One region of the Crassaminicella indica genome, then DNA from elsewhere that is predicted to be linked to it. Evidence: predicted binding sites of a transcription regulator. Region 1 holds the regulator's gene; each other region holds the start of a gene.
What was found. The regulator Rex, encoded in region 1, represses fermentation and respiration genes when NADH is low (regulators of the CRP and FNR family bind a similar motif). The targets are predictions, from matches to a motif close to ATTGTTAANNNNTTAACAAT.
Positions count from the first base shown of each region.

Region 2: a site for Rex is predicted at 4,797-4,816, ahead of adhE (bifunctional acetaldehyde-CoA/alcohol dehydrogenase). Genes of this name have one in related genera too.
Region 3: a site for Rex is predicted at 3,608-3,627, ahead of KVH43_RS06615 ((2Fe-2S) ferredoxin domain-containing protein). Genes of this name have one in related genera too.
Region 4: a site for Rex is predicted at 3,671-3,690, ahead of prdC (proline reductase-associated electron transfer protein PrdC). Genes of this name have one in related genera too.

Region 1 covers NZ_CP078093.1:1,529,766-1,537,694, reverse strand. Annotated here, with positions in the region: gene KVH43_RS07400 (electron transfer flavoprotein subunit alpha) at 1-76, opposite strand, end outside; gene etfB (electron transfer flavoprotein subunit beta) at 95-880, opposite strand; gene KVH43_RS07390 (acyl-CoA dehydrogenase) at 940-2,079, opposite strand; gene KVH43_RS07385 (redox-sensing transcriptional repressor Rex) at 2,543-3,193, opposite strand; gene abc-f (ribosomal protection-like ABC-F family protein) at 3,392-5,305, shown strand; gene acpP (acyl carrier protein) at 5,460-5,693, shown strand; gene tsaD (tRNA (adenosine(37)-N6)-threonylcarbamoyltransferase complex transferase subunit TsaD) at 5,926-6,978, opposite strand; gene KVH43_RS07365 (hypothetical protein) at 7,062-7,502, opposite strand; gene KVH43_RS07360 (hypothetical protein) at 7,636-7,857, shown strand; gene KVH43_RS07355 (cation:proton antiporter) at 7,897-7,929, opposite strand, start outside.
Region 2 covers NZ_CP078093.1:1,116,873-1,124,801, reverse strand. Annotated here, with positions in the region: gene KVH43_RS05300 (Cache 3/Cache 2 fusion domain-containing protein) at 143-2,107, shown strand; gene adhE (bifunctional acetaldehyde-CoA/alcohol dehydrogenase) at 2,133-4,736, opposite strand; partial or broken gene KVH43_RS13220 (hypothetical protein) at 5,203-5,427, opposite strand; gene KVH43_RS05290 (hypothetical protein) at 5,557-6,168, shown strand; gene KVH43_RS05285 (putative polysaccharide biosynthesis protein) at 6,482-7,929, opposite strand, start outside.
Region 3 covers NZ_CP078093.1:1,380,208-1,388,136, reverse strand. Annotated here, with positions in the region: gene KVH43_RS06630 (4Fe-4S dicluster domain-containing protein) at 1-369, opposite strand, end outside; gene KVH43_RS06625 (SpoIIE family protein phosphatase) at 384-1,553, opposite strand; gene KVH43_RS06620 ([Fe-Fe] hydrogenase large subunit C-terminal domain-containing protein) at 1,550-3,274, opposite strand; gene KVH43_RS06615 ((2Fe-2S) ferredoxin domain-containing protein) at 3,277-3,522, opposite strand; gene cwlD (N-acetylmuramoyl-L-alanine amidase CwlD) at 4,097-4,816, opposite strand; gene KVH43_RS06605 (MazG-like family protein) at 4,915-5,244, opposite strand; gene KVH43_RS06600 (AI-2E family transporter) at 5,310-6,485, opposite strand; gene KVH43_RS06595 (hypothetical protein) at 6,597-6,800, opposite strand; gene KVH43_RS06590 (Rpn family recombination-promoting nuclease/putative transposase) at 6,803-7,753, opposite strand.
Region 4 covers NZ_CP078093.1:1,942,679-1,950,607, reverse strand. Annotated here, with positions in the region: gene prdB (D-proline reductase (dithiol) protein PrdB) at 1-101, opposite strand, end outside; gene KVH43_RS09140 (CBO2463/CBO2479 domain-containing protein) at 130-408, opposite strand; gene prdA (D-proline reductase (dithiol) proprotein PrdA) at 425-2,287, opposite strand; gene prdC (proline reductase-associated electron transfer protein PrdC) at 2,322-3,611, opposite strand; gene prdR (sigma-54 dependent transcriptional regulator PrdR) at 3,957-5,705, opposite strand; gene KVH43_RS09120 (N-acetylmuramoyl-L-alanine amidase) at 5,869-7,020, opposite strand; gene KVH43_RS09115 (hypothetical protein) at 7,079-7,519, opposite strand; gene KVH43_RS09110 (metallophosphoesterase) at 7,610-7,929, opposite strand, start outside.

The DNA.
Region 1 (7,929 bases):
CGATAGCATCAAAAGGACATGCTTTTAAACATAGCTTACATCCTTTACATTTATCTTTATATATAACAACAGCCATTTTTCTCCCTCCAATTCATTAGATTATATGTTTTTGTTTTAAGCTCACAACTAGTTTTTCTACCATTTCTTTAACAGTTCCATCAAGCATTACACCTTTTCCTTTTGGTTCTGGTGTAAATGAACGGAATACCTTTGTTGGAGAAGCATCTAATCCTACTTCATGCTTTTCAACATCTAAATCAGCTAATGACCATACTGTAGTCTCTTGCTTATATGCATCATAAATTCCTTCGATAGACATATATCTTGGTTTATTTAATTCTTTAATTGCAGTTAAAAGCACTGGTTTTTTAACTTTAATTATTTCATAACCATCTTCTAACTGTCTTTGTACTTTGATTTCATCTCCTTCGATTTGGAAATCTTGTACATAAGTAACTTGAGGAAGTCCAAGTCTTTCTGCAATCTGTGGTCCTACTTGTGCAGTATCTCCATCGATTGCTTGTCTTCCAGCAAATATAATATCGTAATCTCCTATTTTTCTAATTGCAGCTGCAATTGTATTAGAAGTTGCCCAAGTGTCAGCACCAGCAAAAGCTCTGTCACTTAGTAAAATTGCCTCATCTGCTCCCATAGCTAAACATTCCTTTAGCATCTCATCAGCTTGAGGTGGTCCCATTGTAATTACTGTTACATGAACATCTTTATATTTGTCTTTTAATGCTAATGCTTCTTCTAATGCATTTGCATCATCTGGATTTAAGATACTTGGAACACCATCACGAATAAGCGTTCCTTTTACAGGATCTATTCTAACTTCGTTTGTATCAGGAACTTGCTTTACACAAACTATTACCTTCATCTTTCTTCCTCCTTTTATAAAGTACTAATACAAGTATTTATTCTTAAACGATTTTTTTATTATTTTAATAAGTGAGCTGAAATTACCATTCTTTGTACTTCTGAAGTACCTTCGTATATTTCAGTGATCTTAGCGTCTCTCATCATTCTTTCTACTGGATATTCTCTTGTATATCCGTATCCACCATGTAATTGAACTGCTTTAGTTGTTACATACATAGCAGTTTCTGCTGCAAATAATTTAGCCATAGCAGCGTCTTTAGAATAAGGTAGTCCTTGAGATTTTTTCCATGCTGCATTATATACTAATAATCTAGCAGCCTGTACTCTAGTTTCCATATCTGCCATTTCAAATTGTAATGCTTGGAACTTAGCTAAAGGTCTACCAAATTGTTGTCTTTCTTTAGTATATTTAACAGTTTCATCTAATGCTCCTTGAGCAATACCAAGTGCTTGAGCAGCAATACCAATTCTACCTCCATCAAGAGTAGACATAGCAATTTTAAAACCTTTTCCAATCTCTCCTAATAGGTTTTCTTTAGGAATTCTACAGTTTTCAAAAATAAGCTCAGTAGTAGCAGAACCTCTAATACCCATTTTATCTTCTTTTTTACCAATACTAAATCCAGGAGTTCCTTTTTCAACTATGAAAGAACTGATTCCTCTAGTTCCTTTTGTTTGATCAGTCATTGCCATAACAACATAGATTTCAGCAGCTCCACCATTTGTAATGAAGATTTTAGAACCATTAAGTACCCACTCATCTCCATCAAGTACTGCAGTTGTTTGTTGTCCAGCAGCATCTGTTCCTGCGTTTGGCTCAGTTAAACCAAATGCACCAAGCTTTTCTCCCTTTGCTAGAGGTACTAAATATTTTTTCTTTTGTTCTTCAGTACCATATTTCATAATTGGCCATGCACATAGTGAACTGTGTGCAGAACAAATAACACCTGTTGTAGCACAAGCTCTTGAAAGCTCTTCTACAGTAATTGCATATGCAACTTCGTCAGCACCTGCTCCACCATATTCCTTTGGAACAAAAGTACCTAGCATTTTGTATCTAGCCATCTTTTCAACAGTTTCCCATGGAAATCTTTCTGTTTCATCTACTTCTGCTGCTAAAGGTTGTACTTCAGTTTCAGCAAAACTTCTAACCATCTTTCTAACCATTTCTTGTTCTTTGGTCAATTTGAATTGCACATTAATTCCCTCCTCTTTATATTTAAAAAAAATTGATATTTTTTTCACAGCACTCTTCTATATATTAGCACAAACCATGCCAAATTTACAATATAATTCATATATTTTTTATTGTTTGTTTTTTTTGCAATCTATTTACTTATTCATTTCATATAGTACTGAGAGCTTGTATTTTTCTATGTTCTATATCAATTTTATTCTTTTACCAAAATATTCATTATAAGAATCGTTCTTTTTATTTATTCAATATTTTGTAATAATTTACATAAATTCCCTTAAATTTAACACATATGTACTAAAAACAAAGAAGCGACTGTACAAAATTCCATACAGCCACTTCTTTGTTTTTACTTGTTTCTTTGATTTTAATTGTTAATTTGATGTCAATTTGTACGAATACACGAACAGTTTTTGTTTGTCTGTACATTTTTCCGTACATTTTTTGACAAAATCCTTTTTCATTTTACACATCTTCCTGCTCACGATTGTGTTTTAGTAAGAAGGATAATGTATATAAGCTTTCACTTAAATGTACATTCTCTAGCATAATATGTTCAGGAACATTTAAGTCTGTAGGTGCGAAATTCCATATGCCTTTGATATTACTTTTGATTAGCTTATCTGCTACATCTTGTGCATGCTCTTTATCAGTACAAATAATCCCAATATCTATATTGTTTTCTTTGATATACTCTTCGATATTATCTGCATCCATAATTTCAATATCTCTTATTTTTAACCCAATTAATCTAGGATTAATATCAAACATCGCTTTAGGAATAAATCCAGCCTTTTCAAAATTAGTATAATTTGCTATTGCTTGACCTAAATTTCCTGCACCTATAATAATTGTATTATATACATTATCTAATCCTAATATTTTACCGATTTCTTCATAAAGTGCTGCCACATTATAACCATACCCCTGCTGCCCAAAGCCTCCAAAATTGTTTAAATCTTGTCTTATTTGAGATGCAGTAAAACCAATAATCTTACTTAGTTCTCTTGAAGAAATCCTATTAATGCCCTTATCTAATAACTCTTCTAAATATCTTCGATACTTGGGTAATCTTCTAATTACAGCCATTGATATTTTCGTATTTGATTTTTGCATTTTGATCGTCCTCTATCTTTATTAATTGTTTTTTTTTAACAAATTATATCACTGTGATATATATATGTCAATCTACACAGTAGCACATTTATATACAATCTATTCCTTTGATCCATACTAGAAAACATCCTTTTCATTTTATATTTTTATATTTTTTGGTACAATATAATACGAATACACCTAGCAAGGAGGATCTATATGATCATTTTATCGTGTAATGACATTCATAAATTTTTTGGAATAAATGCTATATTAGAAAATATATCTTTTAGCATAAATGCTGGTGAAAAAATAGGTTTAGTAGGTGCAAATGGTGCTGGAAAATCTACCTTGTTTAAAATAATAACAGGAGAATATCCTTATGATAATGGAGAGCTTTATATATCTAAAAATACTACTATCGGCTATTTAGAACAAAGTGCTGTTTTATCACCTTCTAATACAGTCTTTGGTGAAGTTTTACAGGTGTTTGATGATTTGATTAAAATGGAAGAAACATTAAGATCATTAGAAAAAGAAATAGCAGAGCATAGTACCCATTCATCTGAAAGTCTTAACAAGTTAATGGAGCTTTATGCATACAAATCTGAAGAATTTCAAAATAAAAATGGCTATGGATATAGAAGTGAGATCCGAGGAGTCCTAAAAGGCTTAGGCTTTTCAGAAGATGAATTTGACCAACCTATTATACACCTTAGTGGTGGACAAAAAACAAGAGTAAATTTAGCAAAGCTTCTCCTTAGAAAACCTGATATTTTACTACTAGACGAACCAACAAATCATCTTGATATAGATGCTGTAGAATGGCTTGAAGCTTTCTTGAAATCTTATCATGGCACTATTCTACTTATTTCTCATGATAGATACTTTTTAGATGAAGTTGTAGATAAAATTTATGAAATCGAAAACAAAAAACTTACTCAGTATAACGGAAACTATTCTGACTATGTTGAAAAGAAAAAAGTCATATATGAACAACAAATGAAAGAATATCTCCAACAGCAAAAGGAAATTCAAAGACAAGAATCACTCATCAGAAAGTTTAAACAGCATGGCACTGAAAAGCTTGCTAAAAGAGCAAAAAGTAGAGAAAAGCGATTAGAGCATATATCCCTACTTGAAAAGCCTGTACACCTTCATAAAAGAACTAAAATCAGATTTGAAACACAAATAAAAAGTGGAGAAGATGTTTTAACCGTCGAGGATTTATCAAAAAGCTTTGGAAGCAATAAACTCTTCCAAAATGTTTCATTTACTATTTATAGAGGAGAAAGAGTCGGTCTTATTGGTCCTAATGGTATTGGTAAATCTACTTTATTAAAGATTTTACTAAAAATGCTTCCTTATGATACTGGAATAATTCGTTTAGGGCATAATGTTCATATAGGATATTATGATCAAGAACAATCCGATTTAAATACTTCAAATACAATAATTGATGAAATATGGGAAGAAAAAATCCATCTAACACAAACTGAAGTTCGAACACTTCTCGGCTCTTTTTTGTTCAGTGGTGAAGATGTATTAAAAAAAATCTCTACCTTAAGTGGTGGTGAAAAAAGTCGTGTAGCCCTTCTTAAGCTTATGCTATCAAAGGCAAATTTTTTACTAATAGATGAGCCAACTAACCACTTGGATATTGCTTCAAAAGAAGCTTTAGAAGAAGCACTAACCAATTACGATGGTACTATACTAGTAATTTCTCATGATCGCTACTTTTTAAATAAAGTAACTACAAAAATTTTAGACCTTTCATCAGAAGGAATCACTGAATATCTAGGAAACTATAAATATTATCAAGAAAAAAAGAAACAATTAGAGGATTCCAAAACGCCTGAGGTAGAAATAAAAAAAACAAAAACACAATTAAAAGATGAAAGAAGAAAGGAAAAGGAAAAACAAAAAGAAAAACGCAGAGCTAAAAAAGAACGTGAAAGCTTAGAAGAAACAATTCTCTCTATTGAAGAAAATATTCGCCAGCTTGAACAAGAAATGTGCAAAGAAGAAATTTACTCAGATCCTAAAAAAAGCAAGGAGCTTCATCAAAAAATGAACCATTTAAAAATAGAACTAGATAATCTTTATGAAAAATGGGAAGAATATTTAGAGTAAATAAATGTATAAACTGTTTTTTTTATGATAAACTAAAAAAAAATATTGAAAACAGTATTTCTTATAGTATTTTCTATTTATATGTGGTAAAATAATCACGTTAAAAAACCACTTTAGTGGTTATAAGAAATATTTCAATTAGGGAGGTATACATATTATGGTATTTGACAAAATAAAAGAGATTATTATTGATCAATTAGGATTAGATGAAGATGTAGAAATCTCAATGGAAACTTCACTAATGGGAGATTTAGAAGCAGATTCATTAGATGCTGTTGAAATCATCATGGCTATTGAAGATGAATTCGACATTGAAATTCCTGATGAAGATGCAGAAGGTTTCAAAAACATTGGGGATATAGTTAATTATGTAGAAGAAAACAAGTAGTTTGGAGCATCCAAACTACTTGTTTTTTTTAATATTTTTATACATATATGCTTTATTCACAGCATATATATATAATATATTGTTATACCCATTTATATCCACAACTTTTCAACAGTTTTTATAAAGTTATCCACATATTTGCTTGAAAATCCTTTCTTTTTAACAACCTTTGATATGTTTTCCACACTATCCACATTGTTATCCACAAAATCTTCTGAATAATTTTATCAAATCATAATTTTCTTTCTCCTAGCTTTAAATTTGGAATAGCGTTTAAATACAAATCTGAAATAAAACCATTCATATAGTTATAATACGCTGCACAACCAATCATAGCTGCATTATCAGTACATAATTTTATAGATGGATGTTTTAAATAAATCCCTTCCTTTTTTGCTTCTTTATAAAGAGATTCTCTAAGTCCACTATTAGCAGCTACTCCTCCTGCTAAAACAATTGTATTTAAATTTTTAAGCTTTGCAGCCTTTATCGCTTTATGCACCAACACCTCTACAACAGCTGCTTGAAAAGAAGCTGCCACATCCTCCTCTTTAATTTCAAGTCCTTTTTGCCTTTGGGAATTCAAATAATTTAGTACTGCTGATTTCAATCCACTAAAGCTAAAATCAAAGCTTTCTGGTTCTAAGTATACTCTAGGAAATTCGATCGCTTCTGCATCTCCATTCTTTGCCAACCTATCAATAATAGGTCCTCCTGGGTATCCTAATCCCATTGCTCTAGCAACTTTGTCAAAGGCTTCTCCTACTGCATCATCTCGTGTTCTTCCTAAAATATCATAATTTCCATAATTCTTTACATGCACAAGATGCGTATGTCCGCCCGATACAATCAAACATAAAAAGGGAGGCTCTAGCTCTTTATGTTCTATATAATTTGCACAAATATGTCCTTCAATATGGTTAACACCAACTAATGGAATATTTAAAGCATATGCCATAGCTTTTGCTGTGGATACTCCAACTAAAAGAGCTCCTACAAGACCTGGACCATACGTCACACCAATATGATCAATATCTTTTAAAGTAACACCTGCTTCCTCTAGAGCTTTTTCAATCACGATATCTATATTTTCAACATGCTTTCTAGATGCAACCTCAGGAACAACTCCTCCAAACTTTTTGTGTACATCTATTTGAGAAGAAATAATATTGGATAAAACTTGTCTTCCGTTTTTCAAAACTGCAGCAGACGTTTCATCACAACTGCTCTCTATAGCAAGAGTTAGAAAATATTCACCATTTTTAGAAGATAATAAATCACTCACAATATTGCACCTTCCTTATCTTTTGTTCATCCTCTATATTATATCCAAACCCATGCTAAATAGCAAAATTTACTCTGTCCTTTTTAAAATAGTTCTCCAAAATCTTCTCTTTCCTCATCATTTTTTTTATCATCAAAGCTTTGAAGCTTGGCTTCATTAACAGCCATCTGCTCTTTCATTTTTTTTACTTCTTTATCCTTTGTCAAATTTAAGATTTTATAATTTCCCATAGAAAGAGCAGCAATAAATACACTATTTACAAAAATTAAAAATATAAGCTCTATGATAGAATTGTGAAAAACACCTGGTGTCAAGCTCCAAACTCTATAATGATGCACAAGTACAACTATAGTTGATGCGAATAGCGTAATCATTTTAGGAATTCTTTGATTTACATTTTCATTTAAAAATACTTCTTTAATCACCTGAGTAATTAAATTTACTGCTAATACCATAGCTGTAACAGAAGAAAGAAATTCCATATTGAACAGCGTTAAAGCTTTTCCTACTTCCTCCATTCCCACACAGCTTCCCTCCTTTTTTATTCATTCTTTTCCTTAATTCTTTATATGCAAAATAGTTATCCATTGTTCAGAATACTTCATATTATTTGTGAAATACTAATCAATAAAGAATGATAAAAAGGAGTTGAATATTTTGAGTAAAAATAAGAAGCATGAAAAAAGCAGAAAAAATAAAGATTTAGATTATTCATTTAATGATGAAAGCTTTTTAGAAAGATTAAGTCAAGAAAATATTATGCCTGATGGTATGATTTCTGAAATAGATGAAACAGATTTGATCAACTTATTTTTAGCAGAAAAATCTGCAATACAGCCTTTCATATCTAAAGTAGATCCAAAAGATTTAGCACCATAAAAAAGTTCAACAACCTATAAATTGGTTGTTGAACTTTTTTTAGCTATGAGATAACCACTTTTCTCCAGAAAC
Region 2 (7,929 bases), 410 kb from region 1:
CTCGATTATTCCTAACTAAATTTATATAAAAGATAGCAAAAGCAGTTTAAATAGAAAAGGATTTTGTAGTAATATGTAGAATTTTAGAAAAAGCGAGCATCCCAGCTCTACTATTAAATAATAGAAAGCCGAGGTTAAGTCTATGAGTATCAAATCCAAACTAATAATTAGCTATGTATTGTTAATTGTATTTTCAGTAGGTATATTAGGTTTTTTAATAGGTAATAAATCTCACAGTGCAGTTTTTCGTGAAGTAACTGAAAAAAGCAAAGGGACTGTAGAATTAATTCACAACATGGTCAGCGTTCGAAACGATCTCCTCTCAGAAAAAGTGTGGACCGATTTGCATTATATAGAAGAACTACTAAACAATTTAGGGGAAATAAGAATCGAGAATAAAGAACAAATTCAACTCGGAAACTATAAATTGCCAGCCTTATACGCTGGCAATACCAATCTAACATTAGACACTACTCTAAGCAACAGCATAAAAGAATCAATTGGAGCTATCTATTCTGTATTTTTACTGCATAATAATGAATTAATACGTGTTTCTACAAATTTAAAGATTAATGGTAAAAGAGCTATAGGAACAAGCATAGCTAGTAATTATCATGATCAATGTAATTCTATTCAATATAATATATATAAAAAAATAATAAATAACGAAACCTATTACGGCAGTCATTTAGTTGGAGATGATTGGTTAATAACAGGCTACAAGCCTCTTCTTGATAAAAATAAAAAGGTTATAGGAGCTATAGCTTTAGGCTATAAAGGAATTAATTCTTATTTAGAAAAAACCTTGAATAATATAAAAATTGGAAAAACAGGCTATGTCTATATAATGAATTCAAAAGGAGATGTTCTTGTTCATCCAAAAATCAAAGGAGAAAATTTATCCTCCTTTGATTTTTCTCAAAAAATATTCAAAACAAAAAATGGCATTATAGAATATGAATTTCAAGGAGTTTATAAAATGGCTGCTTATAAATATTTTAAACCTTGGGACTTATACATAATTGCAACAGCTAACTATGATGATTTGAAATCTTCTTCCATAGCTATTCTTAAGACGACATTATTCATAGGCATATTAGTATCCTTAATATGCGTTATAGTATCTTTATTTGTTGCAAATACATTAGTAAAGCCTATCAATAAATTGAAAGATTATATGGAAACCGTCAGCAAAGGTGATTTAACTGTTTATTCTGATATAAAAAGCAAAGATGAAATTGGTATATTGTCAGACAGCTTCAATCATATGCTCAACGAAAACAAAAGATTGCTACAAAAAATCATTAGTCATGATCATATAAAAACAGAATTTTTCTCAAATATCTCTCATGAACTAAAAACCCCTATAAACATGATTTTATCAACAACACAATTATTTTCTTTTTATGCAAAAAATGAAAATGCAGTTATTACAGGTAAAAAGTTGACCCATCATATAAATATCATTCATCAAAATTGCTATCGGCTTTTAAGATTAGTCAATAACTTGATTGACATTACAAAAATAGATTCTGGTTACATGAAGCTAAATTTAAAAAATAAAAATCTTATAGAGGTTGTTGAAAATATCACATTATCTACTGTTGAATATGTAGAAAGCAAAGGAAGAAGCCTTATATTTGATACAGATATAGAAGAAAAATTTATGGCTTTTGATGAAGAAAAAATCGAAAGAATTATGCTCAACCTTATTTCTAATGCAGTAAAATTTACACATAAAGGAGATACTATACAAGTAAATATTTATGATAAGAAAGATAAAATTCAAATTTGTGTAAAGGATACGGGGATTGGTATTCCAAAGGATAAAATAGGAAAAATATTTGAAAGGTTTAAGCAGGTAGACCCTCTACTAAGCAGAAGTCATGAAGGAAGCGGCATAGGACTGTCTCTTGTAAAATCCTTAGTAGAAATGCATGATGGAAATATTTCTGCAAAAAGCATATACGGTAAAGGAACAGAATTTATAGTTACATTGCCAGTAAAATTTGTCCCTGAAGAAAAAAATACTACTCAAAAAGATGATTTTTCAAAAAGAACCAATGTAGAAAAAATAAAAATTGAGTTTTCTGATATTTATTCATAAAAAATAATCTCCAGACAACTGGAGATTATTTTTTGTCTTCTTTTTTTGATCCTTCAAAAACATTTATATACATTTGCTTTATCTCACTAATCAATGGATATCTTGGATTAGCTCCTGTACATTGATCATCAAAAGCTTGCTCACTCATTTCATCTAAAGTAGCATAGAATTTGTGTTTAGAAACTCCTGCTTCACTAATTGTCTTTGGTAAATTCACCTTAGATTTTAATTCATCAATAGCCTTGATCAATAATGCTACCTTTTCTTCATCTGTATTTCCACCTAAATTTAGATAATCAGCTATTCTAGCATATCTCCATTTTGCATTTGGATATTTATATTGTGGAAATGCAGCTTGCTTTCTTGGATTATCTACTGCATTAAATCTAATCACTTCACTTATCAATAATCCATTAGCTACACCATGTGCAATATGATGCATAGCTCCTAATTTATGAGCCATTGAATGACATACTCCTAAGAAAGCATTCGCAAAAGCCATCCCTGCCATAGCTGAAGCGTGAGCCATCTTTTCTCTAGCTTTTATATTTTTTGAACCTTCTTCATAAGCTTGTGGCAGATATTTAAATATTAATCTGATAGCTTCTAAAGCTAATCCATTCGTATATTCTGAAGCAAGTACTGAAACATAAGCTTCTAAAGCATGTGTCAAAGCATCAATTCCTGAAGCTGCTGTAAGTCCTTTTGGCATGTTCATCATCAATTCTGCATCTACTATAGCCATATCTGGCGTTAACTCATAATCAGCTAGTGGATACTTCACACCTGTTTTTTCATCTGTTATAACTGCAAAAGGAGTAACCTCTGATCCTGTACCTGCTGAAGTAGGTATAGCTACCATCATAGCTTTTTCACCCATTTTAGGGAATCTATATACTCTTTTTCTTATATCCATAAATCTCATCGCTAAATCTTCAAATCTCACTTTTGGATGTTCATACATTACCCACATAATCTTAGCAGCATCCATAGGAGAGCCTCCACCTAACGCAATGATTGTATCTGGCTTAAAGCTTTTCATTTCCTCTGCACCTTTTTTAGCAGTAGCTAATGTTGGATCTGGCTGCACATCAGAAAATACTTTATAATCAATTTTTATTTCATCTAATGCCCTTGTAATTTCATCAACAAATCCTAAATCGTAAAGCACCTTATCAGTTACAATAAATGCCTTCTTTTTGCCCATATCCTTCAATTCTTTTAACGCAACCCCAAGACATCCATATTTAAAATAAATTTTCTCAGGAACTCTAAACCAAAGCATATTTTCTCTCCTCTCAGCCACGTTTTTAATGTTTAGAAGATGCTTTACCCCAACATTTTCTGATACAGAATTTCCTCCCCATGAACCACAGCCAAGAGTTAGTGAAGGAGCTAACTTAAAATTATAAATATCTCCTATAGCACCTTGAGAAGAAGGCATATTTATAATCGTTCTTCCTGTTTTCATAGCTGCACCAAATCTTTCTATTCTGTCCTGCGATTGAACTTGATCTGTATATAATACAGAAGTATGACCAAAACCACCTAATTCTACAAGTCTTGCTGCTTTTTCAAGAGCTTCATCAAAGCTTTTCACCTTATACATTGCAAGAACAGGAGATAGTTTTTCATGAGAAAATGGTTCTTCAAGCTCTACAGATTCAACCTCTCCTATTAAAACCTTTGTAGCTTCTGGCACTTTGATTCCTGCCATCTTAGCTATCTGATAAGCTGGTTGGCCAACAATCTTTGCATTAAGCGAACCATTTATCAATATAACCTTTCTTACTTTATCAATTTCATCTTCTTTTAATAAATAAGCACCTCTTTCTATAAACTCCTTCTTCACCTTCTCATATACTTCTTCCATTACTAAAACAGATTGTTCTGAAGCACAGATCACACCATTATCAAAGCTTTTTGAAAGAAGAATTGAGTTTACTGCCATTTTTATATGAGCAGTTTCATCTATAATCGCAGGTGTATTTCCTGCACCTACCCCTATAGCTGGTTTTCCTGATGAATATGCAGCTTTAACCATTCCTGGTCCACCAGTAGCTAAAATCATATCTGCTTCTTTCATTACACATTGTGAAAGCTCTACAGAAGGCTCATCAATCCATCCTATAATTCCCTTTGGTGCTCCAGCATTTACTGCTGCTTCTAGAACAATTTTTGCAGCGGCAATAGTTGATTTTTTAGCTCTTGGATGTGGTGAAAATATAATTCCATTTCTAGTTTTTAAAGCAATAAGCGCTTTAAATATAGCTGTAGAGGTTGGATTGGTAGTAGGTACAATAGCTGCCACAACACCAATTGGCTCTGCAACCTTTGTAATCCCAAAAGCGTGGTCGCGCTCAATAACACCACAAGTTTTTTCTTCTTTATATTTATTGTAAATATATTCTGAAGCAAAATGGTTCTTAATAACCTTATCTTCTACAATACCCATTCCAGTTTCTTCTACTGCCATTTTTGCAAGCTTTATTCTTGCATTATTTGCTGCCATAGCCGCTTGTCTGAATATTTCATCAACCTGCTCTTGAGAGTAATTAGCAAATTTCCTCTGAGCTTCCTTAATCTCTTTTAATTTTTTCATTAGTTCCTTTGTAGTTGTCACTAACATATAAAAACCCTCTTTCTATTAAAATATTTTTTATTTACCAATCCAATCTTATCGGATCGATTTGTTAATTTTTTAACATTATTTTTTAAAAAAAATATATTTTTTGCTTTTTAGAATCAAAAACTTTTGTTTCTAGTCTATTTTTCTAATATTTTTTATCTGAAAAATTATTTGATTTAAATTATATGTTAATATTATCACAAAGTTTTATATCGTTCAAGTATTATTTTTTCATTTTATTTCCATTCTGACCATTTGTTTTTGCGTTTTGTGCTTTATTTAATGCATTTCACTCGTTTTTTAGCTTAAAAAATTTATTTTACAAGGTTTTTGTTTGTTTATATTTTAACATTTTTTATTTGTTAATTTTAAAACAAAGTTTGATATGATTTCACCTTTATTATTCACCAATTGATACTTACATATACTATATTTCAAATTAATTGCGGCGAAAATCACACCGAAAAAAATCCAATGTATTTAATATCTCAGGAACCATACGCCGATAATGTCTACCATATAAAGATCTCATAACTGTATATACTTTTTTACGATATGCAGAACCAGTATTTTTAAATTCTTTAATCAAAGCACTTAAAGTTTTTTCACTAACAATGGGAAATAGGACTTCTTTTATTATTCCATCAGGATTATTTAAAGCTACATCTGCCATCTGAAAGAGAATATTTGTTAATAAATGGAATACATTTATGTTATAATTAGATAATAATTACATGTTAAACTAATGCTTAGTATACTATTAATAGTATGCCAAACAATAAAACTTTGGATTATTCTATATTACACGAAAGGAGTCTCTATGAAAAATAATAGGTTATTAATTTGTATTTTACTTTGTTCTATTTTCTTAAATATTTTTTTTACAAATAATTTAATACAAAAAACAAAAGACACTAACAGATTTATAAAATATAATTTTACTGGTATTTTATATATTATAATTGATACACTTGAAGATTTAGATAATATATTACTTTCAAAAAATGAGTTAGAAATAAACAAGCTCAACAAAATAGAAAAAAAGATTGAGTATTTGAAAGACAAAATATTTAGAACAAATATTGCACTTTCTAAATATGATCTTTTAAATCCTAAATTTGGAACGTCAAATATTACAATATATGAAGTTGGTAGATATTTAAAAAATCTAGAATATTTACTCAAAGAAAAAAATATATCTTTATTTAGTGAACAGTCAAAAACTATAAGAAAAATAACTAATTTAGCTAAAGAAAATGACGTTATTTATTTTTTAGATTATTATGATGACAATAATTTGTTACCTAGAAATATTGTATTTCCAAAAGTCACAGAAACTTTTTTTAGAGATCTAAATAAGATATGTAAAGAAGCAAATGATCAAATTGAAACTGAAATCAACAAGAAGTTGTCTCAGAATATAAAAAAATAGTTCTTTTCAAAGCATTTTGGCAAATCTTTCTCTGTAAACTTTTTTCGCCCAATTTGTTTCCCTTTCGATTTTGCGACAGCCATTCCAACCCTTTGAGAGATTTTTTCTCGTTCCATCTGAGCCATATAAGAGTACACCGTAAGCATTATATCTTGTACCATTAAATCCATCGTCATTTGAGAAGCTATTTAAGTAGGGCATATCTAAGATTATTACCTTAACTCCTGTATCTTTCAACTTTGATAATTCTTTCTATATTTCAACAGCATTTCTTCCAAAACGGTCAAGCTCCTTAATAATTAAAAAATCATTTCTATTTCCTATTAAAAATCATTAAAACATCCTTTATCTTTATACCTCCAACACAAAGAAGTATCGTACCATATACAATAGCCCCTGCTAATATAGATATTAAAGTAGCTATATTATTACTATTAAGTACTCCACTCCAATAGTTAAATGTATAGAATACGGCAAGTGACATACCTATTACAGACACTATAGGTTTTATAAAAATATCATTGACTTTAAGTTTAATCTTAGTATATTTTTTAATATCTTTATAGTTCAATAATAAAGCGATAATGTACCCTGTTATTGTTCCTATAGCTGCACCTTTTATATTATATGCAGGTTGAATGGTTAAAAAATAACTTACTATAACCTTGACTACTGAACCTAAAAAAAGATTTTTTACTGGAATCATAACCTTTCCAAATCCTTGTAAAGCTCCTGTTAATATTTGATTTAATGTTATAAAAACTAAAGCTACTGCAAGCAACTGAAGTAGTTTTCCCCCTCCATTGATTGTTGGAAATATAAAGGCTAAAATAGGATCAGCTAAAATAAAAAGTCCCATTGTTGCTGGTAATCCAATGTAAAAACCCATTTTTATTCCTTCTTCTAATTTTTGTCGTATTTCATAATAATTTTCATGAACCTTAGCCTCAGAAATTACAGGTACAATGCTAGCTGCAATAGCAATACTTACAGTAAGAGGAAAATTTATAAGTGTATTTGCAGCTCCTAACTGACCATATAATACAGAAGCCTCTTTTACAGAAAATCCCGCAATTAAAAGTCTAGAATTAATCATTAATGAATCGATTAAAGACATCATTGAACTAGCTACAGCACCAATTGATATAGGTACAGATATTGATAAAATCTTAGTTATAATAAATATGGAAGATTCTTCTTTTTCTATCACTTTATATTTCTGAATATTTTTATTTAATTTAGAATGTATTTTGAGATATGAAATGATAAGAACTATTAAACCTAATATAGCTCCAGCTGTTGCTCCAAATGATGCACCACCAGCTGCATAAGGTATTCCTTTATTAACCAAAAAATAAGCTAACCCTAATCCAACTATTAATCTTCCAAAAGATTCAAAAATCTGTGAAATAGCTGTTGGCATCATCAACTGCATTCCTTGAAAATACCCCCTAAATACTGACATGGAGGCTACAAATATAGGTGCAAATACTAATCCCATTAGTGGATAATATGCTCCTGGAGGCCAAAATTTATTTACTATAATTTTACTTCCTACAAATAGAACAGCTGAAGTAGATATCCCTACAAAACTCATCAAAATCAATGCTACTTTAAAAACTTTATGGACAGCTCTATATTGCTTTAGCGCAATTCTTTCTGAAACAAGCTTGGATATTGCTACTGGTAAACCTGTAATTGATATTGCAAGCATAGCACTATAAAGATTGTAAGGATAATTGTATAAACCTAACCCTTCAG
Region 3 (7,929 bases), 150 kb from region 1:
TATATAAGCCCTTTGTCCAACATGAAAAATTGCACCAACAGGGCAAGCCTCTGAACATCTATGGGCAAGACATCCTCTGCAAGCTTCTGTAATTGTAAAACGATTAATAGGACATTCATCACATGCAATATCTAAAACTTCTATAATATTAGGATTGCTCCTATCTCCTCCCATTGCAAGCTTTACTCGATCTACCATAATAGCTCTTTCTTTATATATACAACATCTTGTTCTCGGTTTTGGTCCTGGAATAATCATCTCTGGAATTTTTTCATAATTTTCCTCAAGAGTTCCTTCCATAGCAAATCTAGCTACTTCTCTTAATACTTCATATTTTATCAACTGTACATTACTTTCAAATTTTCTCATCCCCACACTCCTCACTATATATATGTTACCTTTACTTTTTTCCCTAACTTTTCCATAAGTTCAATTAACTCATCTACTACCTTCAATTTTATGGTTAAATCAAGTGGAAAACCCGTATTTTGGTGAGCAGGATTTACTGCCCTCCCAACCCATAAATTTAGATGCGTACAATCTTCAATAAGCATTTTTGTTAATCTTGATGCACCATCCTTATCCTTTGGTCTATATGCAACATTTGTTTCAGATGTATTAATATATTTTTTTATTTTTTCTACAACCTTACATAGCGTTAAAACTCCTTCTGTAACAAGGTCTATGCCTTTGATGTTAGCTGTAGGAGGAATATCCTTATCATAAAAATCCATATTTACAACTAGCTCTTCTTTCAATTCTCTTGCCACAATATTTGCAGCAGTTCCTCCACAAACTACCTTCTTTCCTTCTCCTTGCATAAACTTTTTAACAACATACGGATCATCATTCTTATCTTTAGGTGGCCCTGTAAACATGTCTATTTCCTCACCTTTTCGGAATTTTACCGTAACTACAGTAGTATCATCTCCCGGCTTATTATCATATAGGCTTTGACATACTTCTATCAAATTTTTAGTAACATTTTTTGCACATTTTTCCTTTCCTGAAATCCTAGTCAAATGATCTTTTACATTATCCCATTGCCAGCCTAAATTCAGTATTGCACCTACTCCTGCATGAATCACTCCATCACTTACTACAGTTAGCGTATCTCCAGGTCTTAATGTAAAATTGCTTTCTTTAATGAATCTTTCATTCATTGGAATACTTCTTTTTTCTATATTAATATACGCATCTTCTCTTATAAGAAATAAGGGTGGATTATCATATTCAACAGCATATACTTCTCCATCATTATTAATCTTTATGATTGTAAAAGTTGAATAAGCAATTTTTCTTACACTACATACAGGCAAAGTATTCATAATAGTATCTACTGTCTCATCAATACTAGCCCCTTCCATTAACATCGTTGCAGCTATTTTTGAAGTTAAAGTTGCTAATATATTTGCTTTTACACCGCTTCCTAATCCATCTGCTAGTACAATAATCATACTATCCTCTGTTCTGATAATTTCTACCTTATCTCCACATAGCTCTTCTCCATATTTATTTAAGCTATCAAAGGCAACATCTATAAAATAGGTCACTTCGCATCACCATTCTCATCTAAAGCGATTTGTTTTAATTTTGTTAAGATCATCTTAGTTTCTGCCGTTGTTTCTCCAAGAAGACTTGCTATTTCTTGAGCTACACGCATTTGCTTTTCAATAACTCTTTGAGCTGCATCAATAGTTTTTTCTTTTACCCTAATCAATTCTTTTTTATGTTTTTCTTCTAATGTAGTATTTGTCATAATGGCCAACAAAATATTTTGTTTTTCTAGATATAAAATACTTTGTAATAATACCACACCATATTGAGGATAAGCAACCTTATGTCCAATAAAATCTTTTTTAGTTTCTTTAACTTTTTGAAATATATGATCATCTATTATCACAGAAATAGGTTTATCCTTTATTTCTTCTGCTCTTATATTAAAAATTTTTTCTGCCGTTGGGTTAAACTCTTTCACATGCATATTTTCATCTACTAATATAATAATATTTGGCGTATTTTCAAATATAACATTTGTCAATCGCTCGGCTTTACTCCTCATAAAAGGAAGGCACATATTAAGCTCTGCCATTCCTTCGTATACAGCTTGAGCCTTTTCACGACATGTATTGTATCCACAGCCTCCACAATTTAGTTCATCCTCTGGTTCATATTTTCCTATCTTTCTTAAAATACTCCTTATTTCTTCTTCACTTGCTTTCTTCTTTGACAAATTTCTATCAAAAAATTTCTTTGTAAAATTAATATTCTCTATATCCTCATAGCGCTTGTCCATAAAGGAAGCTTCTTTACTTTTTACATATTCCTTTATTTTCTTTTGAATTTTATAAAAGTCATTTTCGTGTTTAAGCATTCCCGGGCCACCTACACAGCTTCCTCTACATGTGCTTACCTCTATACAAGCATTTTTTATATTACCCTGCTTAATAGACTGAAATATCTTCATACATTGGTCTATACCATCTACTTTAATTATTTCATACTTACCTTTATCATCATTTATAAAGCTTTTTAAGACTCCACCGTCTATTGGAAATCCACAGCCTTCCCTTGAACTCTCTTTATCAAAATTTTTTGGTGCAAGCTCCTTTAGTATAATATTTTCTTCTTCTAACCATTTTTTTAATTCTTCAAAGGTAATCACTGCATCAATAATACCTTTATGTTGAAAATTGATAGATTCTATTTTTTTTCCTGTACAAGGACCTATAAATACTACATAACTATCCATACCATACTCATTTTTTAGTATTTTTCCATGAGCAATCATTGGTGAAACCACTGGGATTAAATATTTTATCAACGATGGAAAATATTTTTCTACTAAATAATTTCCGGAAGGACAACAAGTGGTAATCAGGTTTTCATATTTTCCTAAAGCTACATACTCTTTATATAATATTGCAACAGCTTCTGCTCCAATAGCAGTTTCTTCAACAATATGAAAACCTAAAAGCTTTAGCGCTGTTACGATTTGTCTTGCATCTTTCATAGAAAATGCTCCCGCAAATGAAGGTGCAATACTTGCAATCATTCTTCTATTGCTTTTTATTGCATCCTTTATTTCTTGGAGGTCACTCTTTATTTGTCTAGCATTTTGAGGACAAATTATTAAACATTGTCCACAGCCAATACATAATTCTTCCACAATTTCTGCTTGTTCATTTTTTATTTTTATTGCCTTTACAGGACAAGCCCGTAAACACTTGTAGCAATTTTTACAATTTGCCTGTGAAAAGTTTAATATGCCCAATTTTATAACCTCCCAAGAACAAATTCCTCAAAAAATGCTTCTACATTATTTTCATCTACTGAAATAATATCACTATCATTTACTTTTACTGAAACAGCCTTAGTACATTCTCCAAGACAAAAATCAGCTTTAATAGTTACCTTATCCTCTAAATTTCTATCATCTACAATTTCCTGTAGCCTATGGATAACATTATATGCTCCTTTCAAATGACAGGCACTCCCTATACATACACGAATTGTTACCACCCTTACCACTCCCATCTTTATATAAATAATTGATTGGAAATATATATTAAATTTTTGTTTTTCAATGTTACCATCAGTATACTACCTTGTTAAAAAATTATCAACATTTTATAAAATTTTTATGGATACATATATATCCATAAATAAAATATTATGCTATTCAATAATCTTATCTACATATAATAATATAATAATGCATAAAATACATATCCCTATCCAAAGAATCCTTTTGTTCAAGCTATCCCCTCCCTGCTAATTCATTATATGAGAGGCAATATTCTTGTATTACCTAGGACAATTTTTCAAAAGGTTATTTATTTAGATGTGGATAAATGTTGTGAATAAATACGCTCTCTTAATAGGCTATATTTGAATATCTTCATAATCTTTTTAATGCTTGTCCACATATAAACAAAAAGTAAAAACAAGAGCTATGGATAAATCTGTGGATAAACTAATATATATACAGCTATTGATTTTACTCATGTTTATACTTTTTATGAAAGTTTATTCACATTTTATCCACAATAATTTTTATTTGTTTTTATCGTGCAAATTTGAATTTTTAGAAGCTTTACATATTATTCATTTTTCCTTCTTCGTGAAAATATCTAAGGATACCAATATAAATACTCCATGCTACCTGCTCTTGATATTTTCCATCCTGAAACAGTCTTTCCTCTATAGGATTAGACAAAAAACCACATTCTACTAAGACAGTTGGTATACTACATTCCTTTAACAAATATACATCACTTTTTTGTTTTGCTACTCTATTATTTCCATTATCAAGCACTCTAATTAATTCTTCCTGAATAAGCTCTGCCAGTCTTTTACTTTCCTCTGAGTTTTTAGGGTAAAAGGTTTGAGCACCATAATATTTTGACTCACTAAAGCTGTTCATATGTATACTAACAAATATATCAGCATTGCTCTCGTCTCTTAGCTTCTTTCTATTCCTTAAATCCTCATTTTTCTTCTTTCTGATGCTTCCATCATCAGTATATAATCCAACATCTTTATCTCTTGTTAAAAGAACAATAGCACCATCCTGCTCTAATAATCTTCTTACTTTTAGTGCAATCTCAAGATTAATATGACTCTCTAAAATACCATTTTTCCCAACAGCTCCTCCATCTATTCCTCCATGACCTGCATCTATTATAATCACTTTATTTAAAGTGATTGTTTTGAATATTTCTAACGCTTGATTCATACAAAAAATCAAAAGCATCGCAATAATAATCATAAATCCTAATGCAAACCACTTTTTCCTTATGATCAGTATGCTCATCTTATTGAATCCTCCCTATTTTTTTCTATTTAATCTTATTCAATAGAAAAAAATATATGAAAAAAAACAGAGTTTTCACTCTGCTTTATAACCTAATACTATTTTTCTATTTTAATATATCCTTTTTTTACTAGCTTATTGATATGGTCATCTACCTTTTCCTTTATATTTATTCCATATTCTTCCTCAAGTACAAACATCATAGACACAGCAACCTGTGCTACATCTAAAAGCTCTTTACTTATCATCTCCACTACTTCCTGCTCCTTTAGATGTATTTTTTCACCATTCATTCCTCTAAATTTTCCTATTGCCTGTGCCAATTCTCCTGCTTCCTCCATTAGCTTTAAACAAGTAGACTCAAGACTTAGCTGTAAATTATTTAACTTTGGCAAACTAATTTGCTTAAAAGCTGTATAATTATCCATTATTTTATTTCTCCCCCTTCTAAAGGATCAAGTATTGGAAAAATAAAGCAGAGATTATCATCTACTTATTTTGAGATCAATGTTTTATTTTTCTTTTCTTCCAATCTTCTATCTATAAATCTCCTTATCGCCATGATTATAACCGATATAGCAGGAACACCTAAAAACATACCAATGACACCGAATAAGCTTCCTCCTAAAACAATGGAGAATATAATCCAAAGTGGGCTAACACCCATTTTATCTCCTAAAATTTTAGGACCTAAATATAACCCGTCAAATTGCTGTAATAAAAATAGGAAAAAAAGTACCCACAATGCTTTTTTTATGCTAACAAAAGCTACAAAAATAAATCCTATAATAGCACCAATAAAAGGTCCAAAATATGGAATCATATTAGAAACCATTACAATTGTTCCTATTAACAACGTATATGGACTTTTCATCAAAGATAGAACTATTAAAGCTATTATTCCAATAATAAATGAATCAATAGATTTTCCTATTACAAACTTTACAAAGGTATTATCTGCTTCTTTACAAAATTTCTTAAAATTATCTACATATTTATCCTCAAGCAATGCTCTTAATAATCTTTCTGCACCTTTTAATAACTTATCCTTGTCAATTAAAATATAAAAGGATACTACTAATGATAAAAGGATATTTAATGTTCTTGAGGTAATATCAATAATACTAAGCATCAGATTAGTTAAACTAGCTTTAAATATTTGACTACCTTTATGGAACAGCTCATTAATATTTTTTCGCAATTCTCCTTCTATATCATACACATCATGTTTATATAAATTATCAATCCAAGCTACAAGTCTTTGTTCATGCTCTTCAATAAATGTCGGGAAGGTACTCAACAAATCCTTAATGCTCATAGCAATTCTTGGAACAACCCAAGAAATGATAAGAACTATAATCAATATCAATATAATAAATACTAAAACCGTACTAATTAATCTATTATATTTTGTTTTTTTATTTAACTTAAAAGCTTTGTTTACTAAATTGCGCTCAAACCATTTCACCATCGGGTTTAAAATATATGCAATTAGTACAGATGCCATAAATGGTTTTAATACATTTACAATTTTTCCTATTTTCGTGGAAACAGAGGAATATAAATCATTCATATTATCCATAAACTTATAAAATACAATAGAAAGAATCACAACTATAAGTATATTCATATAATGCCCAAATTTTCTTTTTTGGTACCAGCCTTTCACCCTCATCCTCTCCATTTCTCAACCAATCATTATATATAATTGTATCATTCTTTAGTAAATCCTTAATTCTTATTAACATTTTCGATAGTTGCCAATTCATATCCCATATCTCTATATCATTTCATTACTATACAAGTTTCTATAATAGTCTTTAAATTCTTTTAAAATCATAGTCCATTTAATTAGCCTTTCTCCTAAATAGTTAGGATCAATATTGTTATCTTGCAATCTAATAATGCATATATACTCTTTTCCTTCTTCATCAATACAAATCTCATCATCATATCCATGCTCTTTTATTAGCTCACCTGTCATACTTAATTAATTTCTCTTTTTATTTTTTCTATATCTTCTTTACTTAATTCTGATGCCTTTATAATTTTTTCAATATCTACTCCTAATAGTAATAAATTCCTTATCATTTCTTTCTTTCCTTGCTGTATTCCCTTTTTTTCTCTATAATTAAATTCTTCTTCTAGCTTTCTTCCTAAATTGCTCACCATATCATCCACCTCCATTTCTGATACTTCTACCAGTAATCTATATATATTCTCTCTTTTCTCTCCTTCAAATCTATTCTTAAATATATTTAAAAGCCAACTTCTAAACGATTTTTCCTGCTCCTTTGTTGCACTACTTCTTATTATTCTTCCTATTAATTTAAGTCTTTTTATTATTTCTTCTATTTCTACATCTTGATCTAATAAAAATACACTACTTACTACATTTGCTATATTAAATAATTCTTCCTTATCCATTCTATTTACATCAAATAATAAATATTTAAAGTTTACAACATTTTCTTCGAATAATTCATATCCATTTAATATTTCTTTAAAGCTTCTTACTGCTGTCCATTTATTCTTTCCATTGTATAATACTATCGGCACTATTACTGGTAATCTATAATTTTTTCTCTTCTTGATATTTTCATCTGTATTTTTAAGCTCATCTCTCCATATCTCTGTCATATACATCAAGAGCCTTATTGGCATTCTAAAATCTACTCTCGATTGTAGCTCTAATAATACATAAAATATTACATCTTTTCCATCTATATTCACTTTATATACTATATCTGCTTCTTCCTCTTTAAAATCTTCTTGTATAAATTCTTTATCTATTAGTATTAAATTTTCTTCTTCTATTATATCTACCCATTCTTTTTTTACAAAGCTTTTTAAAAAATCTATGAAATTCTTTTTATGTGAAAGTATATGTTTATATCCTAAATCATGTTCATTATATAGTTTCCTATCTTTTCCCATCTAATCACCATCTTCTTTGGTATATATTTATTATACCATACAAATAATTCATCATAAGTCTTGTTTTATAACATATATTATAGTAATCTTCTTTTTCACTATGCTCTTCTCTAAGCTTTTTTTCGATTTCATAAAGCTTGGTACCTTAATCCATCAATACTTTTCCTAAGATCCGT
Region 4 (7,929 bases), 410 kb from region 1:
ACCATCTCATTTAATGGCTTTGTTACAGGAGTCCATACTGCTGGAGGAGTAATTGGAACAAATATCTCTGATTGTAATCCTTTTACAACTGTCAAACTCACGATTTTTACCCCCTCTTCTTTTATAATCCTATACACTTTTTTCTTGTAATCTTTTATTTACTTGCTGTTGTCGCCTTGCAAGGCGCGCATACTCTTCATCAACATCTGGACCTAGTATTTCAGGATAGCTCATCATAAAGCCAACTTCCTGACCCACCTTCATGTCGTATTCAGTTATAACAAGCCTTCTTGGAACCTTTAGTTGGCCCATTCTTCCTTTAAGGTCTATAGTTACAGAACAATCATTCACATCTACAACAATTCCTTCAAAAAACCTTTCAGAAGATATGTATTTTAATCTATCCATCCATAATCACCCTATCTTATTCTTCTACTTCGTATATTTCTCTACGTTTTTTACTCTTTTCTAACGATTGTTCATTTTGCTCAAGTTCAATCTTTCTACCTGTTGCCTGCTCGATCACATCCACGTTATTTAACTTAACGTTTGGATTCCATTTTCTTTCTGCTTTTTTAATTTTCTCTCCTGCCATTTTCGCCTTTAACATATATACTGCACGAATAGCATCTTCTGGAGCTAAGCAATTATTTTCAAGGATTTCATTTTCAATTCCTTGAGCTGATTTATTATTATCAACCATAGCATCCATATATTCATTTCCTACAACCAACTGTCCTTGAACAGCTGAGAAAGTCATACCGACTACTGGAATTCCTCTCTTACCAATCTGTTCTATATGGCTTGCAAAATCAACATGATTGTTTCCAAATCCTTCAGTAGTCACTATTGCACCATCTACATCCATAGCTTCTACAGTCATACCAAGTATTTTTGATACATAGAATTTTTCAGCATTTACTTGAGGTGAACCCACAAATATTACACCTGCTAAGTCTAATTCTTCATCATGCATCGCCTCTAGTACTAACGGCTCTCTCCAATAATGTCTACTTGTTTCTTTAGAAGCAGGTCCGATACAAGTCAATGCATGAATGCATCCATCTAATACTTGAAGCGGAGAAACAACAACCGGTACATTTCCTAAGTCAACATTTGGCTTAGCTCCTAATGTCCCACATGGTTCTACTGGTAAAATATAGTTATCATGCATAGCACCTTGACCCATAATTTCTTTTACTAATACAACCTTATGTTTTCCTGGACGTCGAATATGCTTAAATTCTTCCGTATTTACAACTAAACTGTCATCTAATTTTTTAAGAGCTTCTCTAATTTCTTGAGTAATAATGTCTGTAGCTCTATGAGCAGCCATTGGCCCTGGTCTTTCCATATTTGTACCTGCTTTTATAGTTACTTGCGTTTTGATAAAAATTTCACCTTTTTCAGGAGAACCTGGTCTTCCCCACATAATATTTCTATCTAAAATCCCTTCCGAAGAACCAAATTCACCAATTTGAACCCCATCTTCATCAGTTCCTGTTACCATGATAATTGTTCCATCTATTACTCTAGTAATACCTTCACCGACTTCTCCCTCTTCCTTAACAGCAATAGGTTGGATATCCATAATAGTTTCACTATATTCTTTATATCTATCTGGTGTGATGATATCCAATTTCATATCAATAACTAATTCCTCTGATTCAACAGCATCTTTTAAAATATCTTCTCTTATTGTAAGTGTTGTTCCATCAATTTTTGTTTCAGCTCCCATTTGAACCTTATCTATCTTGAAATGCTTTCTAGTCAATGTTCTTACAACTTTTTCTTCACATACTTCTTCTTTTACTTCATCTACTGCTTTAGTAGCATCAGATGTCTGTGCTGGCTTTTCAATAGGTGCTCCTGCTACACCTCCCACTACAGATAAAGGAATTTCTAAATTAATATCTTTTCCTTCTCCTATATGTATCTTCACAACACTTCCTGATGCACTTAAAGCAGGAGCTACTGATGCTACTTCTGCTATATCCTCTTTCTCTTGCTCAACCTCTTCCTTGAATTCTGAAGTCTTAATGCCTTCTAATAATTCAGGAGTCAAAGGCGTTAATGCATCAACAGTTTCTTTTAATTTTGCACCTAATACTTGACTAATTGTTAGACAGCTTTCAGGTATTGATAATAAACCTGAATCCTCTAAATCTGGGAGTATATTTGGATCTTCTAAATTTGCTGGTTCAATTACTGTTCCAGCCTCGAATCTGCAGCAAGTAACAGCCATATCATTTGCATGCTCTTGTGCAGTCTCTAGTGTTATTGACATACGACAACCTCCTTTATAACAATTTGATACATCTTTATTTGCCTGTTCTTCTATAAAGCTTATGTCCAACTGCCCTTAAAACATGATCTGTACTATGATATACTGGAACTCCTAACCTAGGAGCTACTTTCATCACTGTATTCGTTCAATCCTGACACGTTCCAGTGATAATTACCTCTGCTCCCTTTTTCTTAAGCTCCAATACCTTTTCTGCCTGTCCCGGGCAAGTACCTGGCTTATCACATCTAAATCGACCATTTACTTCAATCATTCTTTTACATTTTGTAGCAGCAACTACATCAGCACCCATTCCTACAGCAATTTGTTCTAATCTTTCTTCTTGAGCACCACATTCGCAGGCAATGACGCCTACCTTTCTTTTTTCACTAGGGAAAGGCATACTTACTAAAATTCCACCTAAAGTTTTTATAATCGGAGTTGATTCTTCCCCACGTTTTCCTGTAAAAGGTCCTCCTACTACAATTTCTCCATAAGGCTTTACATACCCCCCACATTCTTCTATATATTTACTTATAGGCATACCTATCGGTACATCTAAGAATACCTTTCCTTCCTTAGGAGTATTTTTAAGTCTTCCACCAACAGTAATATCCTTCGTTATTACTGGTCTTCTTTCTTCAATTGCTAAAGTCACATTTTTAATAGTCTCTACATTAGATATGATCGCATTTGCTTCAATAGGCAGCTGTCCAGGCTCTAAAACCACACCAAGTAATTCTCTAACAATTACTCTTTCATCTCCTGCAGGATACATATTTGGTAAAAATTTAACCTCTATATTTTCTTCATCCTTACAAGCACGCCCTACAGCCATAAGCACTTTTTTGTGAATAGGCTTAATAGCAATATATCCTTTTGCAGCTTTAGTGATTTCCATAACATACTTCAAGCCTCTAACGATCATTGCTGGATCTTTTTCAAGGAGAAGTGTATTATGATTCAATATTGGTTCACACTCTGCTGCATTTACAATGACATAACCACCTTCTAATTTTGATTTATATTTTATATGTGTAGGAAAACCTGCACCTCCTGCTCCAACGATTCCAGCTTCTTTAATAGCTTCAAAATAGTCATCTGTTTCCTTAATTTTTACATAAGTATCTGGCTGCTCCTCATCCGCCTCAATGATAATATTTTCATTTTCAACATCTATAACCTTTCCATAAACACTAGCATGAATATTAGCTCCTAAACCATCTGGTACGGCAATCAATTGACCCCTTTTTACTTCTTCATCTTTTTTGACTATTGGCTTACATGGCATTCCTACATGCTGCTTCAATGGTATTGTAATAATCATGTTTTCACCCCCTTACACTAGTTTTTATGTATCATACTTTCTTTAAAAATATGTTATATATTGTTAAATTTTTAATATATTAATTATGCAAGAATTGTTCCAAATATATGGAATATTGAAAATTAAATCCAACATTGCTATTTTACTGCTATAAAAAATATCTATATTTTTTATAGTTATAATAGATTTTATGTATACACGAAAATAGCGTCAGAATACTGACAGAATTTTACAGAGAATCTATTTATTATTTTCTGATTTTTTTGTCAATTGCATGTTTTTCAACGATTTATTTGTTTAAAATATTAAATAAAATAGACTGTCAACAATTTGACGTTTGTCAAATTATTGACAGTCTATCTCATACTGATCTATCTTATAATATAAAGTAGCTCTTGGTATATTTAAAAGCTTTGCAGCCTTAGCCTTTTTCCCCTTAGCCATTTTTAAAGCTTCCTTTATCATATCTTTTTCAAACTCTACAATTGCTTTATTTAAATCTAAAGACCCTCCTTCTCTTCTCTTATTTTTTTTAATTTCTTCTAATATATAATTAGGAATTAAATCTGTTGTTATTTTATTTCCCTTGCACAAAACTACTAAATACTCCATTGTATTTTTCAATTCTCTAATATTTCCCTTCCAATTGTAATTTTGCAAAATTTTCACAACCTCTGGATCTATGTATCTAACATCTTTATTATTCTGCATTGATAATTCTTTCAAAAAATAATCCATTAATAAAACAATATCTCCACCTCTTTCTCTCAATGGAGGTAGCTTTATTTGAACTACATCTAATCGATAATACAAATCTTCTCTAAAGCTACCTAATTCAACCATTTTTTTTAAGTTTTTATTTGTTGCTGATATAACCCGAACATTGATATTGTTATATTTCTCTCCACCAACTCTTCTAACTACCTTATCCTGAAGAACCCTTAATAGCTTTGCCTGCATAAATAATGGCATATCTCCAATCTCATCTAAAAAAATAGTTCCATTATTAGCCATTTCAAATAAACCCATTTTCCCTTTTCTATTAGCTCCTGTAAATGCACCTTGTTCATATCCAAATAATTCACTCTCAAATAATTCATTGGGAATAGCACTACAGTTAATTGGAACAAACAAGCCCTTTTGACTACTACATTCATGTATAGCTCTTGCAAAAACCTCCTTACCTGTTCCACTTTCTCCTGTAATTAATATATTTACTTTTGTTTTAGCAACTTGTTTAGCAAGTTCAATTTTTTCTAATAGCTTTGGATTTTTTCCTATTACTTTTCCAAAACCATCATTAGAAAATCTCTCTACTTCCCTTTTTAAAAATTCTACCGTATCATTTGCCTTTTGCAATTCATTAGTCAATTTTCTTAATTCACTAACATCACGATCTGTACTGACTACTCCTAAAAATTTTCCATCTAAAAATATAGGTGCTGAATTTATCACAATATGACAATTTTCCTTGGGAGAATGGTAAACATTTTCTACAGGTTCCTTTGTTCTAAAAACCTTTACATCCATAGCATCAGGAAAAAATTCTCCTAAGGGTCTTCCTAATATTTTTACTGCTGGAACATTATATAACTTTTCAGCGCTTTTATTCCAAATAACAACTCTACCATTTTCATCTATTACACATACTGCTTCGTGAAGACAATTGATCACATGGTTCAGTTTTATTCCTGCTTTTTCAAGTCCCATATAAAAAAAATCCATAATTTCTTGTTTTCTTATGACCCCTATTAAATATTCATGCTCCACTACTGGCAATATTCCTATTTTATTTTTTCGCATTATATTTCTACACGCCAATAAAGCAATATCCTTTTTAATAGTTATTAGGTTATCGATCATGCATTCCTTTAAAATCAAGCTTTCACTAAACTTTTGCTTCATTAATCTCGATATATCTGTCAATGTAATAATTCCTTTTAATTTATTTTTTTCATCTGTTACAAATACCTCCTTCATATTATTTTTTAATAGTAATTTTATAGCATGCTTTAGCTGATAATTTTCTTTCAATGTAATGTATCTTTTGCACATTACATCCTTTGCTAAAATCTTATCATAATTATACAGCACCTTTCCCCCCCCAATACATAAACAAAATAAATCTCCCGTCCCCTATATATCCTATTATATACAATACCGTTATTGAATTCCATTCATTTGACATAATTATCTGAATATATTAAAGTTTTTATGTTTTTTTCAAAAAATATATAGACTGCTATTTAAAAGCAGTCTATGAAAAATGATCTATTTCTTTTTTTATTGTATTAAATAATGCTTCATATTTTTTTATCTTTTCCTGCATTCTCATATTATCTTCTTTCAATTTTTTATTTTCTTCTAAAATACCTTCTCTGTTTGCCGACTCTTCCTTCACAGAAAAGAATATGAATTTATCAAAAATTTTTAATATTTTTTCTCCATAATCATTCCCCGGAATAGCCCATTTACCATTCAAATCCGTTACATATATACAAGAACCTAAAAGTCCACGCTCTGCTAATATTGTATATCTAGGGTCTACAGCAGGATTAACTAAAGGCTCTTTACTTGCATATCCTTTTAAATGCTGAATATGTGCTCTAACCCCTATTTGTGGACTAGAAAAGCTTGCTGCTCTTCCTTTTTGAGTAGCATTAGTAGCCCCAAGACCTGCATAATTGTTCTGCTCAGGAAGAACAATCCCTCCAAACCTAAAAAATCCTGTTTCAAGAAGCGCCTGAGCAAAAGCTATATCTCCTCTTACTCCTTCTGTAGCTCCTTCATTAAGATAATAATTCACTATTTCCTCTGGAGTACACTGAATTTTAGGCACTGGATTAACCGTTAGTAAATATTGTTTCATCTGTTCCTTCGTGGCTACAGAATCTCCTAATATTTTTATACGATTTTCTATTTCTTCAAGAAACATAGCTTTATTCAAAGATGTCCCTGGACAAGTTTTATTGGAATATTCTCTATGAAATATTAATTTTTTGGTATGAAAGATCTCAAATAATCCTTTAACAAGCTTTTTAACAGCCTCTAATTGTGCTCCTTCAAGCTTTTCATAGCCCTTATCGAAGTTTCCAATCATTTCAATAGCAAAAGCATTCTTATTATGTCCTGAAATACTAGCCGGCATTAAATTTACATCTCTTCCATCCCATATAAGTCCATCAGGAGAAACACTCACATGCTGCCCAATATCACGCCATTTCAGTGTTTGAGTATGATATTTCCACATACCATAAATAATTTTTTCTTTATTGCTTGCTAAATAATAAGTTTTCTTTGTAGGCTTCCACGTATGATGCAAATGAATGTCTGTAATCTTTCTTTTCAATTTCAAATTTCTTAAATAAGCTAAATAACTTTCTACTGTATAACTATGAAATCTTCTCATTTTTTCACCTCCTGCTTAATAGATATGCAGAAAATAAAAAAATGATATCGTTTTAGTTTTATTTTCTTCTTCCTTCTCCATGTTTTATATGCATTTTTGCATTTTCATGATTGAGCGATTTTCTTAACTGTTTTTTCGTTGACTCAAGCTCTTTTTCTATTTCTCTCCTGCATGAAGGACAATATTTATGATGTGCTGAAAGAAGCAAGCAACCACATCTTTTACATTCAAAATTCAAATATTCATTTGGAATCTCAATAAGTCTTCCCTCTCTAACAAAATTATTTATAATATGATATGGAACTCCTGTTTCTTGTTCAATTTCAAAAGCAGTTGCTCCAGGGTATTCTTTTAAATATTCCTCAATTTTATCAAAAATTTCTTCAATCTTTCTAAAGCATTCTGGACAATAATCATATAATGATCTTTCATCAATAATTTTTTTGCATCTTTTACAGGTTCTTACCAATATTCCTTTATTATATTTCTTATTTTTCACCATATTCCACCTCTGTCATAAAATATGTTTTCCTCATATTATAACATATGCAGAGCATTATCATTATTAGCCCTAATAATAAATGACTGATCAATCTAAAATTTTTAATGGTTTAAACTCCAATGCATCACAAGATGTTAAATAATAATAAACACCATTTTTCTCACCTTGCAGTCCACCATCAAAAGATTCTTTTCCATGAAGGTGTCCATAGATTACTTTCTTGACTCCATAAGCTTCATATATTTTAGTAAATTCAGAAGGCTGCAATTTATCATTAGTAGGTGGATAGTGAGTCATAACTAATAGCTCCTTATATCCATCCTTTACAGCAGCTTCTATTGATAATTTCAATCTATGCAGCTCTCTTTCATATATTTTTTTATCATGTTCAGTAAATTTATAATCAT